Regions from separate parts of the Pseudoxanthomonas sp. CF385 genome, predicted to be linked through region 3. Evidence: riboswitches for the same ligand, from Rfam matches in the RefSeq annotation. Region 3 holds a riboswitch; each other region holds the start of a gene.
What was found. A riboswitch is a leader RNA that binds a small molecule or an ion and turns the genes downstream of it on or off. The one in region 3 is predicted to bind cobalamin.
Positions count from the first base shown of each region.

Region 1 (4,755 bases), on a different contig from region 3:
CGATGTAGACGCGCAGGCGGTCGCTGCGCGTGTCGTGCTTCACCACGGTGCTGGGGCCGATCGGATTGACCAGGCCCGCGCCGCTCTCGCTGGAGAGGCGGCGCAGGGTGGCTTCGTCGGCCGGCTGGCCGACCGCCCAGCCGAGCGACGCATCGCGGCAGGTGCCGCTGCCGGCGACCTGCGGGCCCGGTGTGCTGACGCAGGCGGTGAGCGCCATGACGGCGAGGGCCAGCGACGTCGCGCGGGTGGACGAACGGTACAGCAGCGGGGGGAGGGCCATGGCAGCATCTCGGGGGCGGCTGAGGATCGCTGTTTAACACACCCGCCGGCCTAACGGGCGGGCGCCCGTCTCGCACCGCCTGTTCCCCCTTCACGGAGACCGTCATGGATCGTCGCTTCGTCATGCCGCTCGCGCTCGCCGCCGCCCTCCTGTCCTCGCTCGCCGCCACGCCGCCCGCCGATGCCTGTACCCGCGTCGTCTATCTCGGCGCCAACGACGACGTGATCACCGCCCGTTCGATGGACTGGAAGAACGACGTGGCGACGAACCTGTGGATCTTCCCCCGCGGCATGGCCCGCAGCGGGCAGGCCGGGCCCCACTCGGTGAAATGGACATCGAAGTACGGCAGCGTCATCGCGACGGGCTACGACATCTCCACCACCGACGGCATGAACGAAGCCGGCCTGGTCGCCAACGTGCTCTGGCTGGTCGAATCCGAATATCCCGCCTACGACGGACGCGGCCCCGGCCTGAGCATCGCGGCGTGGGCCCAATACGTGCTCGACAACTACGGCAGCGTGAAGGAGGCCGTCGACGCCTTGCGCAAGCAGCCTTTCACCGTCGTGACCGACAAGGTGCCCGGGGAGGACCGGCTGACCACGCTGCACCTGTCGATGTCCGATGCCAGTGGCGACAGCGCCATCATCGAATACATCGACGGCAAGCAGGTGATTCACCATGATCGCCGGTACCAAGTGATGACCAACTCGCCGGTGTTCGACCAGCAGCTGGCGCTCAATGCCTATTGGAAGCAGATCGGTGGCACGGTGATGCTGCCGGGCACCAACCGCGCCGCAGACCGCTTCGCGCGCGCCTCGTTCTACGTCAATGCGATCCCGAAGGCCGAGGATCCGGTGAAGGCGCTGGCCAGCGTCTTCAGCGTGATCCGCAACACGTCGGTACCGTTCGGCATCAACACGCCGGAAGAGCCCAACATCTCCTCCACGCGCTGGCGGACCGTCGCCGACCACAAGCGCAAGCTCTATTTCTTCGAATCCGCGCTGACGCCGAACACGTTCTGGGTGGATCTCAAGGACGTGGACTTCTCGAGGGAGACCGGCAAGGTGCTGCGCCTGGACCTGGGTGCGGACCAGCGCAACGTGTTCGCCGGCAACGCGGTGAAGGATTTCAGGCCCGCGGAACCGTTCGTGTTCCAGGGCCTGTAGCTACAGATCGAATGCGAGCAGGTCGTGGCCGGTGGCGGCGCGCACCACACGCCGGTACAACACGTTGCCGCTGCCGCCGTTGGTCAGCGCCACCAGCGCACGCTGGCCGCTGGCATCGCCGAGCGCGAAATTCTTGAAGATGCCGCCGTTGCTGCCCGAGTGGTAGAAGACCGGCCCGCGCGGCGTGGCTTCCAGGTTCCAGCCCAGGCCCTTCTCCGTCCAGCGGCCGGGCACGTCGATCTGCTTGGTCAGCATCGCGCGGCGCGTGGCCTCGGTGATCTGCCACGGTTCGCGCGGCGTGCGCACCATCAGCGCCATGAAGCGCGCGTACGCGGTCGGCGTGGTGCGCAGGCTCGCGGCGGCATTGGCGAGGATGTCACCGGGCCAGTTCACCAGGCCCTTGGGCGTGATCGCCTGCACCTCGGGCAACGCGCGCGCGGCATCCTCGTAGCGCCAGGTCGACAGCGGCTTGCCCCAGCGGTCTGCCACGACCTGCGCCGCGCTCCACTGCTCGCGCAGCATCTGCGGCGGCATGCCGGGCGTTTCGTCCTCGACGGCGCGATGCCCGTACACCGAACGCGCGGCTAGGTCCGCATTCCAGCTGTAGCTGCTGCCCTGCATGCCGGCGGGGCCGAACAGCAGGCGCTGCATCGATTCGTCCAGGCTCTCGCCGGTCAGCGTTTCGACCACCAGCTGCAGCCAGAAGATCGCTTCGCCCGAATAGTCGATGCGCGTGCCGGGCTTCACGGCGGGCACCAGTTTTTCGGTCACCGGATCCTTGCGCCAGTTCGGCAGGCCGGTGGAGTGGCGCAATACGTCGCGCACGGTGATGGCGTCGATCCACGGATGGTCGGCCAGGTAGTCCATCCGCCGGTAGCGCACCAGCGGTGCATCAAGGTCGATGACGCCCTGGTCCGCCAGCTGCAGCACCAGATAGGCGAACACCGGCTTGCTCAGCGAGGCGTCCTCGAACAGCGTGTTCGCCACCACCGGCGCGCGCGTCAGCGCATGGGTCACGCCGAACCCGCGCGCCCACACCACCTCGCCCCGCTCGACCACCGCCAGCCCGATGCCCGGCACACGCAGCGCCTGCATCAACCGCGGCAGATCATCGAGGAAAGCCTCGGGCGGAATCCAGCCCGCCGCGTCGTCGCAGGCGGCGGCGGAAGCGGAGCGTGGCCAGGCCCACGCCAGCGGGGACAACAGGCCGGCTTTCAGCAGGTTTCGGCGTGACGGGAACGATGAGGCGTGACTCATGACGGCTTGAGTGTCCCTAGGCAGGCTCGTTTAAAGATGACGTATGAGCGATGCAAACCCCGCGCTGGCTTGACGCGCCACGCCCCACCGCCGTATCGTCCGCATCGCCAAGGTTTCCATCTCTTCATGCGAATGAAGAGATGGGATTAAAAGGGAAGCCGGTGCGGCCTGTTCCATGGGCCTATTCCGGCGCTGCCCCGCAGCGGTATTTGGAAACGAACCCCGTCAACAGCACTGGTCCTCGCGGGCCGGGAAGCGGTGGGAAGTAGGCCAGCGCACACGCGCCCGTCCATGAGCCCGAAGACCTGCCCTGGCCGGAAGACACGACCGTCTTCCGTCTGACCTGGAGCTTCCGAGGGGAGGCGGCCGGAGCCCGTGTCCGCGCGCGCCTGCCCGGATGCGTCCTCCTGCGCCTTCCTCCCGGCACTCCGGCTCGCCCGCGGGGGCGAAGGTCGCTGGCGTGGCGGGCGCGTGCCCGGCGCGCGGTTCCTTCGTTCCTCATCACTGCTTGCATGAGGACACGCACCATGACCACCGTTACCACCCTCGGCTTCCCGCGCATCGGCGTGAAGCGCGAACTGAAGACCGCACTCGAACGCTACTGGCGCGGCGAAAGCAGCGCCGACGCGCTGCAGGACACCGCACGCGACCTGCGCCATCGCCACTGGCAGCTGCAACGCAATGCCGGCGCCGATGTCGTCCCCTGCAACGACTTTTCGCTGTACGACCACGTGCTGGATACGGCGTTCCTGTTCGACGCCCTGCCCGACGCCTACCGCGCACTGGCCGATGCCGATCCGTTGGCCGGCTACTTCACCCTCGCGCGCGGCCTGCAAAAGGACGGCGTGGACCTGCGCGCGCTGGAGATGACCAAGTGGTTCGACACCAACTACCACTACCTCGTGCCGGAGCTGCACGCCGGGCAGAGTTTCCGGTTGCGCGGCGACAAGCCGGTGGCCGAGTACCTTGAAGCACGTGCCCAGGGCCACGCGACGCGCCCCGTGCTGCTCGGGCCGGTGAGCTTCCTGCTGCTGGCGAAAACGGTGGACGGCAGTGACCGGCTGGCGCTGCTCGACCGCCTGTTGCCGGTATACGCGGAGCTGCTGACGAAGCTGCATGCGGCGGGTGCGGACTGGGTGCAGCTCGATGAGCCCTGCCTGGTGCTGGACCTGGATGAGGCCACCCGTTCGGCCTACCTGCGCGCGTACGCGACGCTGGCGAAGACCGTCCGTCCGCGCCTGCTGCTGGCGACGTACTTCGGTCGGCTCGATGCGCAGCTGCCGCTGGCCTGCGCGCTGCCGGTCGACGGCCTGCACGTGGACCTGGTGCGCGGCAAGGAACAGCTGGACGACGTGCTGAAGCAGTGGCCGCGTGGCCGCGTGCTGTCGGTGGGCCTGGTGGATGGCCGCAACATCTGGCGCACGAACCTGGACAACGCGTTGATCCTGGCCAGGTACGCGCAAGGCCACCTGGAGCTCGGCCAGCTGTGGCTGGCGCCGTCGTGCTCGCTGCTGCACGTGCCGGTGGACGTCATCGGCGAGAAGGCGCTGCCATCCGACCTGAAGTCATGGCTGGCCTTTGCCCGGCAGAAAATCGAGGAACTGCGCCTGCTGGCCGACGCGCTGCGCGATCCGCGCACGGCGGACCCCGCGCTGGCGGTGGCGCGCGATCGCATCGAATCGCGTCGCCACTCGGGACGGGTGCACCGCCCCGCTGTCGCGGCGCGGCTGGCCTCGCCCGAGGCGGCCGACATCCATCGTGATGTGCCGTACCCGCAGCGTCGTCTTGCCCAGCAGGCGCGATTCGCGCTGCCGGCGTTCCCGACCACGACGATTGGCTCGTTCCCGCAGACGCACGAGGTGCGCGAGGCGCGCGCGCGCCACAAGAGCGGCACGCTGTCCGACGCCGGGTACGATGCCTTCCTCGAAGCCGAGACCGCGCGCTGCGTGCACATCCAGGAAGAGATCGGCCTCGACGTGCTGGTGCATGGCGAGTTCGAGCGCAACGACATGGTGGAGTACTTCGGCGAGCAGCTGGACGGGTTCGCCTTCA
Region 1 covers NZ_FNKZ01000001.1:267,573-272,327, forward strand. The annotation lists gene BLT45_RS01165 (hypothetical protein) at 1-280, opposite strand, end outside; gene BLT45_RS01170 (linear amide C-N hydrolase) at 385-1,446, shown strand; gene BLT45_RS01175 (serine hydrolase domain-containing protein) at 1,447-2,703, opposite strand; cobalamin riboswitch at 2,797-3,031, shown strand; gene metE (5-methyltetrahydropteroyltriglutamate--homocysteine S-methyltransferase) at 3,231-4,755, shown strand, end outside.
Region 1: it holds a riboswitch for cobalamin, as region 3 does, so the genes downstream of both, metE (5-methyltetrahydropteroyltriglutamate--homocysteine S-methyltransferase) here and btuB (TonB-dependent vitamin B12 receptor) in region 3, are expected to answer to the same signal.

Region 2 (4,755 bases), on a different contig from region 3:
CGGTGGCGAAGAAGGCGACCAGCCGGTGGATCAGGTGGCGGTCGGCCGGCGTCATCTTGGCATGCAGGTCGGTGATGTCGATCTGGAAATTGATCTCCTCCACCGTCCACGTGTTCTTGATGGCGTCGCGGTACATGTCGTAGAACTGCGGGTAGCGCATCGGGCGCAGCGTCAGTTCGAAACCGGGGTCTAGCAGCATCTGCTTGGGGTGTGCGGACATGGTGCGGTGTTCTCGTGGTTCTCCTTCTCCCGCCGGGAGAAGGTGCCCGAAGGGCGGATGAGGGTGCGGCGAAAGTAGCGGCGGTGACACATCGTGATGTCGCCGTACCCTCACCCCAACCCCTCTCCCGATGGGAGAGGGGCTCGAATCAGAAGCTGGCGCATCCATGCGCCGGGAACATCCGTGTTCCGATTCCAGGGTCCGTCGACCGGGGTCGACGCAGGGGAGCGGTTACTGGCAGGCCTCGCAGGCTTCCGGGTTCTCCAGCGAGCAGGCGATGGCCTCCGTCGGCGTGTAGTCGCGCTTCGGCGCTGCGGCCGTCGTGCTGCTGACCGTGGTCTTGGCGATCTTGGTGGCCGGGCGCGAGCGCAGGTAGTAGGTGGTCTTGATGCCCTGCTTCCATGCGTACATGTACATGGACGACATCGCGCCGATGTTCGGGCTTTCCATGAACAGATTCAGCGAGGCCGACTGGTCGATGAAGGCGCCACGGCCGGCAGCCATGTCGATCAGCGAGCGCATCGGCAGTTCCCAGGCCGTGCGATAGACCTGCTGCAGCGTGTCCGGGATCTGCGCGATGCCCTGGATGGAGCCTTCGGCCAGCTTGATCGCATCGCGCGTTTCCGGCGTCCACAGGCCGAGCTTCTTCAACTCGTCCACCAGGTAGCGGTTGACCTGCAGGAAGTCGCCCGACAGCGTCTCGCGCTTGAACAGGTTGGACACCTGCGGCTCCACGCACTCGTAGCAGCCGGCGATCGAGGCGATCGTGGCGGTCGGCGCGATCGCGATCAGCAGCGAGTTACGCAGGCCGTGTTCCTTGATGCGCGCGCGCAGGGTATCCCAGCGTTCCGCGTTCTCCGGAACCACGTTCCAGGCGTCGAACTGCAGCTCGCCGTTGGCGGCGCGCGTGTCGGCGAACGACGGATGGCGGCCACGTTCCTGCGCCAGTTCCACCGACGTCTCCAGCGCGTGGAAGTAGATGGTCTCGGCGATCTTCGCCGACAGCGCGCGCGCCTCGGCGCTGTCGAACGGCAGGCGCAGCTTGAAGAACACGTCCTGCAGGCCCATGCAGCCGAGGCCCACCGGGCGCCAGCGCAGGTTGCCGCGGCGCGCGGTCTCGATCGGATAGAAGTTCAGGTCGATCACGCGGTCCAGCTGGCGCACGGCCAGGCGGACGGTCTCGGCGAGCTTGTCGAAATCGAACCAGCCATCGTCATCGAAGTGACGGCCCAGGTTGATCGAGCCGAGGTTGCACACCGCCGTTTCTTCCGCCGAGGTGACTTCCAGGATTTCCGTGCACAGGTTCGACAGGTGGATGACGTTGCCGGCGCGCAGGGTCTGGTTGCTCGCGGCGTTGCACTTGTCCTTGAAGGTCATCCAGCCGTTGCCGGTCTCGGCCAGCGTGCGCATCATCCGGCCGTAAAGCTTGCGAGCGGACGTGGTCTTCATCGCCTTGCCTTGCGCTTCGGCCTGCGTGTAGGCCAGTTCGAACGCAGCGCCATACAGGTCGGTCAGTTCAGGCACCACGCGTGGATCGAACAGCGACCATTCCTGGTCGGCTTCGACGCGCTTCATGAAGAGGTCCGGCACCCAGTTGGCCAGATTGAGGTTGTGCGTACGGCGCGCTTCGTCGCCGGTGTTGTCGCGCAGCTCCAGGAAGTCTTCGATGTCGGCGTGCCAGGTTTCCAGGTACACGCAGGCCGCGCCCTTGCGCTTGCCACCCTGGTTGACCGCCGCGACCGAGGAATCCAGCGTCTTCAGCCACGGCACGATGCCGTTGCTGTGGCCGTTGGTGGACTTGATCAGCGAACCACGCGAACGCACGCGGGTGTAGCTCACGCCGATGCCGCCGCTGAACTTGCTCAGCTGGGCGATGTCGCCGTACTTGGCGTAGATCGACTCCAGCGTGTCCTGCGGCGAGTCCAACAGGAAGCACGAGGACAGCTGCTCGTGCGTGGTGCCGCTGTTGAACAGCGTCGGCGAGCTGGGCAGGTAGTCCAGGTTGCCCATGCGGCGATACAGCGCCAGCGCTTCGGGCACGTCTTCGCTCAGCGCGCAGGCGATGCGCAGGAAGAACTGCTGCGGCGTCTCGATGACCTTGCGGGTGTGCGGGTGGCGCAGCAGGTAGCGGTCGTACAGCGTGCGCAGGCCGAAGTAGTCGAAGTGCAGGTCGAGCGAGGCGTCCAGCGCATCGTTGAGCTTGCGTGCGTTGGTCTGTACGAAGTTCAGCAGGCGGTCGTTGATCAGGCCGACTTCGTGGCCGCGGGTGACCGACTGCGAGAACGCGTGGATCTCCTGGCCGGTGACTTCCTTGACGATGTAGCCGGCCAGCAGGCGTGCGGCCAGGCGGCTGTATTCGGGTTCCTCGCCGGTCAGCAGCGCGGCGGTGCGGATCGACAGTTCGTCCAGTTCGCGCGTGCTGGCGCCGTCGTACAGGCCGGAGATGGTGCGGGTGGCCACGCGCATCGGGTCGATGGCGTGCAGGCCTTCGCAGTTGCGCTGCACCGCGCGCACGATCTTGTTGAGGTCCACCGGCTCGCGGCCGCCGTTGCGCTTGGTCACGCTCATCGCGGTGGCGGTGGGCGGCGGGGTCAGCGAAAAGGCGTCCTTCTGGGACGGGGTGGTGCCGGCGTCGGCGACGGCGCTGTCGATCTGGGTCACGAGAATCCTCCATGCGTGGTGCACGCGGCGGCCCGTCCCTCGCGGGGCTGCGCAAGGCCGGATGGAGGATCACAGTGGGGAAGCGGCGTCGCAGGGGGCGAGATCGCGCGGACGGAAGACCGGCGTGCCCTGCTTCGCCAGCCCTCTCCCCCCGGAGATTCCGCGGCCGGCACCGCGCGGTGTGCTACGCGCGGCTGTCGGCAGGTCTTCGGACTCATGGGCGGGAAGGACGTGCCTTCTTCCTACGTCCGCCGCTTCCCAGGGCAAGGCCCCAGTGCTGGTGGCGGGTTCGTTCCCAATTACCGCTGCGGGGCAGTGCCGGAGTGGCGCGAACGCGTCACCGGCTTCCCGTTTTAATCCCGTGGCTTGCGACCACCGGAACCGACGGCCACAACATAGTGGGGCATGCCGGAAGCGTCAACACCAAATGTTGTGTGGAACAGCGGGTGTCGGACTGGCGCGGGTTTCACGGATTTCTCCTTCGCCCCGCCTGCGGGGAGAAGGTGCCCTAACGGCGGATGAGGGGCAGGCGCGATGATGATCCGCGCGCGACACCAAGATCGCGAACGTTTTGCCGACTAAACGCGTTGGGGGTGGGACTCCGTTCGCCCCTCACCCGCCTTCGGCACCCTCTCCCCGCTGGCGCAGGGAGAGGGCATATGAAGCCTTAGCCGCGCAGCGCGGCGACCGAAGCGTCCTGTGCCTGCGCGTACAGCGCGAACGGGTCGTGGATCGTCGCGCCGAGCGCGGTCTCGAACGCGTCCTGGTTCGCATGCGCGTCGTAGGCGCGCTGTTCGCCGCCGCCGAGGTTGGACTGGAAGATGCCCGCCGCGCTGACCGGCAGGAAGTCCTCGTAGACGATGGGATCGGCGACGGCATGGCCGGCCGCGACGAGGGCGTCGGGCGTCATCGCCGCTCGCTCGGCGGCCGGCAACGCAGCGCCGGTCGCGGTGACGCGGTAACGGAAGTACCCCAGTCCGTCGCGGCGCAGCGTGGTCTCATCATCGGGGAAGGCCGCGAACGCCGCCGCCAGCCGCTGCGGATAGTCCGCCGACGTGTTGCCGGCGCCGCCGGCCTGGCGCACCTGCGCGAGCAGGCGGTCGTAGAGCTCGCGCCCGGCGGGCGTCAGCGCCAGGCCGCGCTGTTCGATCTCGCCGAAGCGCGCGCTGTGGCTGCCGGGCACCAGCGTGCCGGTGGCGTCGGGGAAGGCGACTTCCTCTTCCAGCGCCTTGAAGCTGGTCTGCCGCAGCAGGATCGGCACCGCGCGGCGCGGCGGGCCTTCGATCAACGCCTTGGCCTGGATGCCGCGCTCCAGCATCGCCGCCTGGGCGGCATCGATGTCCAGCGTGCGCGGGGTGAGGTGGTTGATGTGCGGGCCGCGGAAGCTGACCACGTCGGCGACCAGCCGGTGCAGACCGTGCAGCGCGCGGTAGGTCTGCAGCGAGACGGTCGCGTCGCCATGCCAGCGGAAGGTCTCGAGCACTTCGGCAACGAAGCGCTGCGCATCGGCATCGTCCAGCCCGCCGTCGCGTTCGGCCTGGTCCACCAGCGCGCGCGCGCCGGCGGTGAAGATGTCGCGCTTGGCCAGGATCGCCTCGGCTTCCGCGCGCAGCGTCGCGTCGGCGATCAGCTCCAGGCGCAGCAGCGAGGTGAAGATGCGGAACGGGTTGGCGGCCAGCGCGGCTTCGGTCAGTGGGCGGAACGCGGTCGCATGCACCGGCACGCCGGCCACGGTGAGGTCGTAGTAGCCCACCGGATGCATGCCCATCAACGCGAACACACGGCCCAGCATCGCCAGTTCCGCCGGCGTGCCGACGCGGATCGCGCCGTGGCGCTCCAGGTCCAGGCGCTCGGTTTCGCCGGTGCGCTGCAGG
Region 2 covers NZ_FNKZ01000001.1:274,529-279,283, forward strand. The annotation lists gene BLT45_RS01190 (ribonucleotide-diphosphate reductase subunit beta) at 1-220, opposite strand, end outside; gene BLT45_RS01195 (ribonucleoside-diphosphate reductase subunit alpha) at 452-2,788, opposite strand; cobalamin riboswitch at 3,063-3,282, opposite strand; gene BLT45_RS01200 (2-oxoadipate dioxygenase/decarboxylase HglS) at 3,549-4,755, opposite strand, start outside.
Region 2: it holds a riboswitch for cobalamin, as region 3 does, so the genes downstream of both, BLT45_RS01195 (ribonucleoside-diphosphate reductase subunit alpha) here and btuB (TonB-dependent vitamin B12 receptor) in region 3, are expected to answer to the same signal.

Region 3 (4,755 bases):
ACCCAGCCGGGCCTGTTCGACGGGACCGAGCTGGCCGCCGGTTGAACGAGGTGGGCCTGGGGATTGGAAAAGACACACTCAAGATATATCTTGAGTGTGTCTAGAGATAACGAAGAAATCCCCCCATGTCCCCTTTTTCCTCCTCCCACGGCCGCGGCGGCCGGCACGGCCATCCGGGCCACCACGGTACCGAGGCTGATGGGTCCGGCCGCGGTCGCCGGGGCCGCATGTTCGACCAGGGCCAGTTGAAGCTGCTGGTCCTGCACGTGCTCGATGCGCAGCCGAGCCACGGTTACGAGGTGATCCGCGCGATCGCCGACCTCGCCGGTGGCGACTACAGCCCCAGCCCCGGCACCGTCTACCCAACGCTCACCTGGCTGGAGGACATGGGCCTGGCCGAGGCCCTCGCCGAAGACGGCGGGCGCCGCCAGTACCGCATCACCTCCGAGGGGTGCGTGCAGCTGCAGTCGCGGCGCGAGCATCTCGATGCGCTGCTGATGCGCCTGCGCGAAGGCCGCCGCCACGCGCTCGCCCGGCGCGCGCCCGAGATCGAGCGCGCGATGGAGAACCTGAAGACCGCGCTGCGCCTGCGCTTCACCGACGGCACGCCCGACACCGAGGCCCTGCAGCGCATCGCCGATGCGATCGACCGTGCCGCGGTGGACATCGGTCGCGACACTGGCGCCCCTGCGCGCGCCACGGAGGACACGCCATGAAGCAGCACCGCTACCGCGTCACCCTCGAGCACCTGGCGGATGCGAAAGGCGCAGCGTCCACCTACGACGCACCGCTGCGCTTCGAGGTGGGCAACCACGACGACGTGTTCGCCATCGTCGCGCGGTTGCGCCAGCGCGACGATCTGCCCCCGGATGCGGCCACGCCGTTGGCGGTGGGCCTGAAGCTCTTCAGCGAGGTGATGCTGGAGAACCGCGGCCATCCTCTCTTCGCCGAGTTCGCCCCGCATTTCCGCGATTTCATGAAGACACTCAAGCAAGGCCCATCCGCACCTGCGGAACCTGCATGAAAAAAGCCCGGCATCGCCGGGCTTTTTTCGTTTCAAGCGCCGTGGCGGCGTATTACTCGGTCGGCTGGTAGCGCAGGCTCAGGCCGTAGGTGCGACCGGCCTGGTTGTACCAGGCGACGGTTTCGTACGCGCGGTCGAACACGTTGCCCACCTTCGCCTGCAGCGTCCAGGCCGGTGCGATGGCGTACTCCAGGCGCAGGTCCAGCGTGCTGTAGCCGCCCAGGCGATCGGTGTTGGCCAGGTTGTCATAACGCTCGCCCGCGGCGTTGAACGTCACGCCGGTGCGGAACGCACCGAACGCGCGGTCCACGTCGATGCGCGCGGTGTTGCGCGGACGGCGCGCCAGCAGGTTGTCGTGGTTGGCGCCCGCCGACCGGTTGCGCGGATCGGTGTGGCTCAACTGCGTAGCGACGTCGAAACCGGCCAGGGTGACGTCGACGGTGAACTCGGCGCCGCGGATGCGGGCTTCGTCGATGTTGTTGGGCAGGAAGATCGACGCGTCGTACGAAATCAGCTGGTCCACCTTGTTCTGGTAGACGTTGAACGTCCAGTTCCAGGTGTCCGCGTACTGCGCGATGCCGACGTTGACGCTTTCGGATTCTTCCGGCTTCAGGTCCGGGTTGCCGAAGAACGGGTAGTACAGGTCGTTGAAGCTCGGTGCCTTGAAGCCTGTCGCGACGCTGGCGGTCAGCTTCAGGCCGTTGCCGAAGCCGAAGCCGTAGCCCAAGCTGCCGGTGGTGTGGTTGCCGAACTGTTCGTTGTCGTCGTTGCGGACGCTGGCCTGCAGCTGGTGCGCGCCGAAACGGCCCTGGTACTCGACGAAGCCGGCCAGGTTGTCGCGCTGGGTGACGTCGAAATCGGTGGCGCTTTCCACCTTGTCGTCCTGCCAGTCGATGCCGGCGGTCAGCAGCTGGTTCGCCGCCACGCTGAAGTCGCCCTGCAGCGAGGCCACGTAGCGACGCGTCTCGAAGTAGCCGGACTGCACGTCGTCGAGGAAGTCATCGGACTTGTCGTCGTTGCGGCCCAGGCTCAGCAGCAGGTTGACCTTCTCGCTGGGCGCATAGCGCAGCTTGGTGCCCAGCACCTGCTGCACGGTCTCGGAGCGGTTGGTGAAACTGCCGTCGAATTCGCTCTCGCCGTCGGCGCGAAGCGCGTTGGCTTCCAGCGTCAAGGTGTCGGTGAACGAATAACCGCCGCGCAGGTTGGCCGAGGTATTGCGGTAGCCGTCGCGGTCGGGCTCGTCGGTGAAGCAGCCGGCGCCGAAGTCGAACGGGATGCTCGGGTCCGGCCCGCGTCCGCGGCAGGCGTTGAAGCCGTCGGTGCGCGTGTACGCCACGTCGGCGCCGAACCAGCCGCGCGCGTTGCCGCCGCCGATGCCGGCGCTGGCTTCACGGGTGCTGTCGCTGCCCACGCCGATGCGGAAGTTCGGGCGCACCTTGCCGGTGTTACGGCGGGTGAACACCTGGATCACGCCACCGATCGCCTCCGAGCCCCACAGGCTCGAACGCGGGCCGCGCACGATTTCGACGCGGTCGATCTGGTCGATCGGCAGGTCCTGCAGCGCGGGCAGGCCGGCGGTCGCCGAGCCCATGCGCACGCCGTCCACGAGCACCAGCACGTGGTCGGACTCCGCGCCGCGCAGGTTGAGCGTGGTGATCTTGCCGGCGCCGCCCTGGTTGGCGATCGAGATGCCGGCGCGGCCCTGCAGCAGTTCGCCCAGCGAGCGCGCCTGGCTGCGCTGGATCGCATCGCGGCCGATCACCTGGGCCGGGACCAGGCTGTCTTCGACGGACACCTCGGTGCGCGTGCCCGAGACGACGACCTCGTCGAGGTTGGTGGCGTCCTGCGCCTGCGCCGCGAACGGCAGCGCCATCGCGACCGCGAGGGCCAACAGGGAAGGGGAGGAAACACTACGGCTCTGCATCGGAACAACTCCATCGCGCGCCCCGCGCGCATTCTTCGGCGTGGAGTCGCGATGGAAAGGGAAGCGGAGCGGACAGCGCGGGCGAAGCGGCGCGGCACGCCGCGACGCCCTCCGCATCGCAACCAGTGGACTCCCAGGCCGGTCTCCGGGCTTGCGAACGAGTGCAGGGCACTCCGCCGTGGCGCCTTCCCATGCGTCGTGGACGCACAGTGGCCGATGCCGCGGCTGTCTTCGCCTACCGTTGCGGGGGCAGCGCCGGAATGCCGCCATGGGGCGGGTCACCGGCTTCCCGTTTCAACCCGGCACGAGGCGCGGGTCACCTGAAAGCGCGCGCAGTATACGGGAAGCATCCGTCCGCCACGTAGAGCGGAGCTTGCTCCGGTGCTTTCCGGCAACGGAGGGTGTGCGGCGTCGAGCAAGCGCGACGCTACGACGTGCGATCAGTCGTCGCCGCGCGAATCGAACAGGTTCAGCGAAGGACCGCTGTCTTCTTCCGGCTCGGTGTGGGTCGTGGTCACCGGACCGGCGGCCGGGCGGCCGCGCGGCGGCGGCAGCAGGGCGGCGGCGGCATCGTAGGCCACCAGCAGTTCGCCGCGACGCGCCTCGGGCAGCTGCTGCCAGTGGCAGTCCAGCAGCGCGCCTTCCAGCGCGTACAGCAGGTTGAGGCTGGGCCGGAACCCCGCGCGCTTGACCCGGATGAAGGCCTCGACCGCGCCCACCGACTCCAGGTCCTCCTGCGTACGCAGGCCGACCTGGCGGAGCCAGGCGGCGGATTTGGGGCCGATGTTGCGCAGCTTGGTGCCTGTCATGTCAGTGAATCCAGGAAGATGGCGGCGATGCGTTCCATGCCCTCCTGGTCGTCCGCATCGAACCGGGCCAGGCGGGGGCTGTCCAGGTCGAGCACGCCGACGAGTTCGCCCCCTTTCACCAGCGGGACCACCAATTCCGAGCGCGATGCGGAGTCGCAGGCGATGTGGCCCGGAAAGGCGTCCACGTCGTCCACGCGCTGGGTCTGGCGGGTGCGTGCGGCGGCTCCGCAGACCCCCTTGTCCAACGGGATCCGCACGCAGGCTGGTAGTCCTTGGAACGGACCGACCACCAATTCCCGGCCATCGAAGAAGTAGAAGCCCACCCAGTTGAAGTCGGGCAGGGCGTGGTAGACCAGTGCGGCCAGGTTGGCGGCGTTGGCGATCCGGTCCGGTTCGCCGGCCAAGAGGGCACGGGCCTGTTCGGCCAGCTGTGCGTATTGTTCCGGCTTGCTGCCGGTGAGCGTCTGGGAGGCGAATGACATGTCGTCGATTCTACTCCCGGCCCCTCGCGGCGGCCCGATATGATGCATTCCAGCGGCGGACCCGACGGGGAGAAGGGTGAGCATGAAGGCAGGCGATGACGAAGCCGCGTGGCGCGGCCACGGTGTGACCCGGTTGGAAGCGTTCGTGGACGCGGCCTTCGCGTTCGCGGTGACCCTGCTGGTGATCTCGGTGGACCGCATCCCGGACAGCATCGGCGCGCTGCTGCAGGCGTTGAAGAACGTGCCCGCATTCGCCGCCAGCTTCGCGATGGTGGCGATGTTCTGGTACGCGCACGTGCGCTGGAGCCGGCGCTACCGCCTCGGCACGGTGCCGGCCACGCTGCTCAGCCTGCTGCTGGTGTTCCTGGTGCTGGTCTATGTGTATCCGCTGCGCCTGCTGCTGGGCACCTTCTTCGCGTGGATCACCAACGGCTGGCTGCCGATGCCGTTGAACGACGCCAATGGCGCCCGCCCGCTGGCCTTCATGTTCACCTTCTACGGGCTGGCGTTCGCATC
Region 3 covers NZ_FNKZ01000004.1:48,352-53,106, reverse strand. The annotation lists gene dinB (DNA polymerase IV) at 1-45, shown strand, start outside; gene BLT45_RS17095 (PadR family transcriptional regulator) at 126-716, shown strand; gene BLT45_RS17090 (DUF3861 domain-containing protein) at 713-1,024, shown strand; gene btuB (TonB-dependent vitamin B12 receptor) at 1,077-2,948, opposite strand; cobalamin riboswitch at 3,067-3,287, opposite strand; gene BLT45_RS17080 (TfoX/Sxy family protein) at 3,389-3,757, opposite strand; gene BLT45_RS17075 (GAF domain-containing protein) at 3,754-4,239, opposite strand; gene BLT45_RS17070 (TMEM175 family protein) at 4,322-4,755, shown strand, end outside.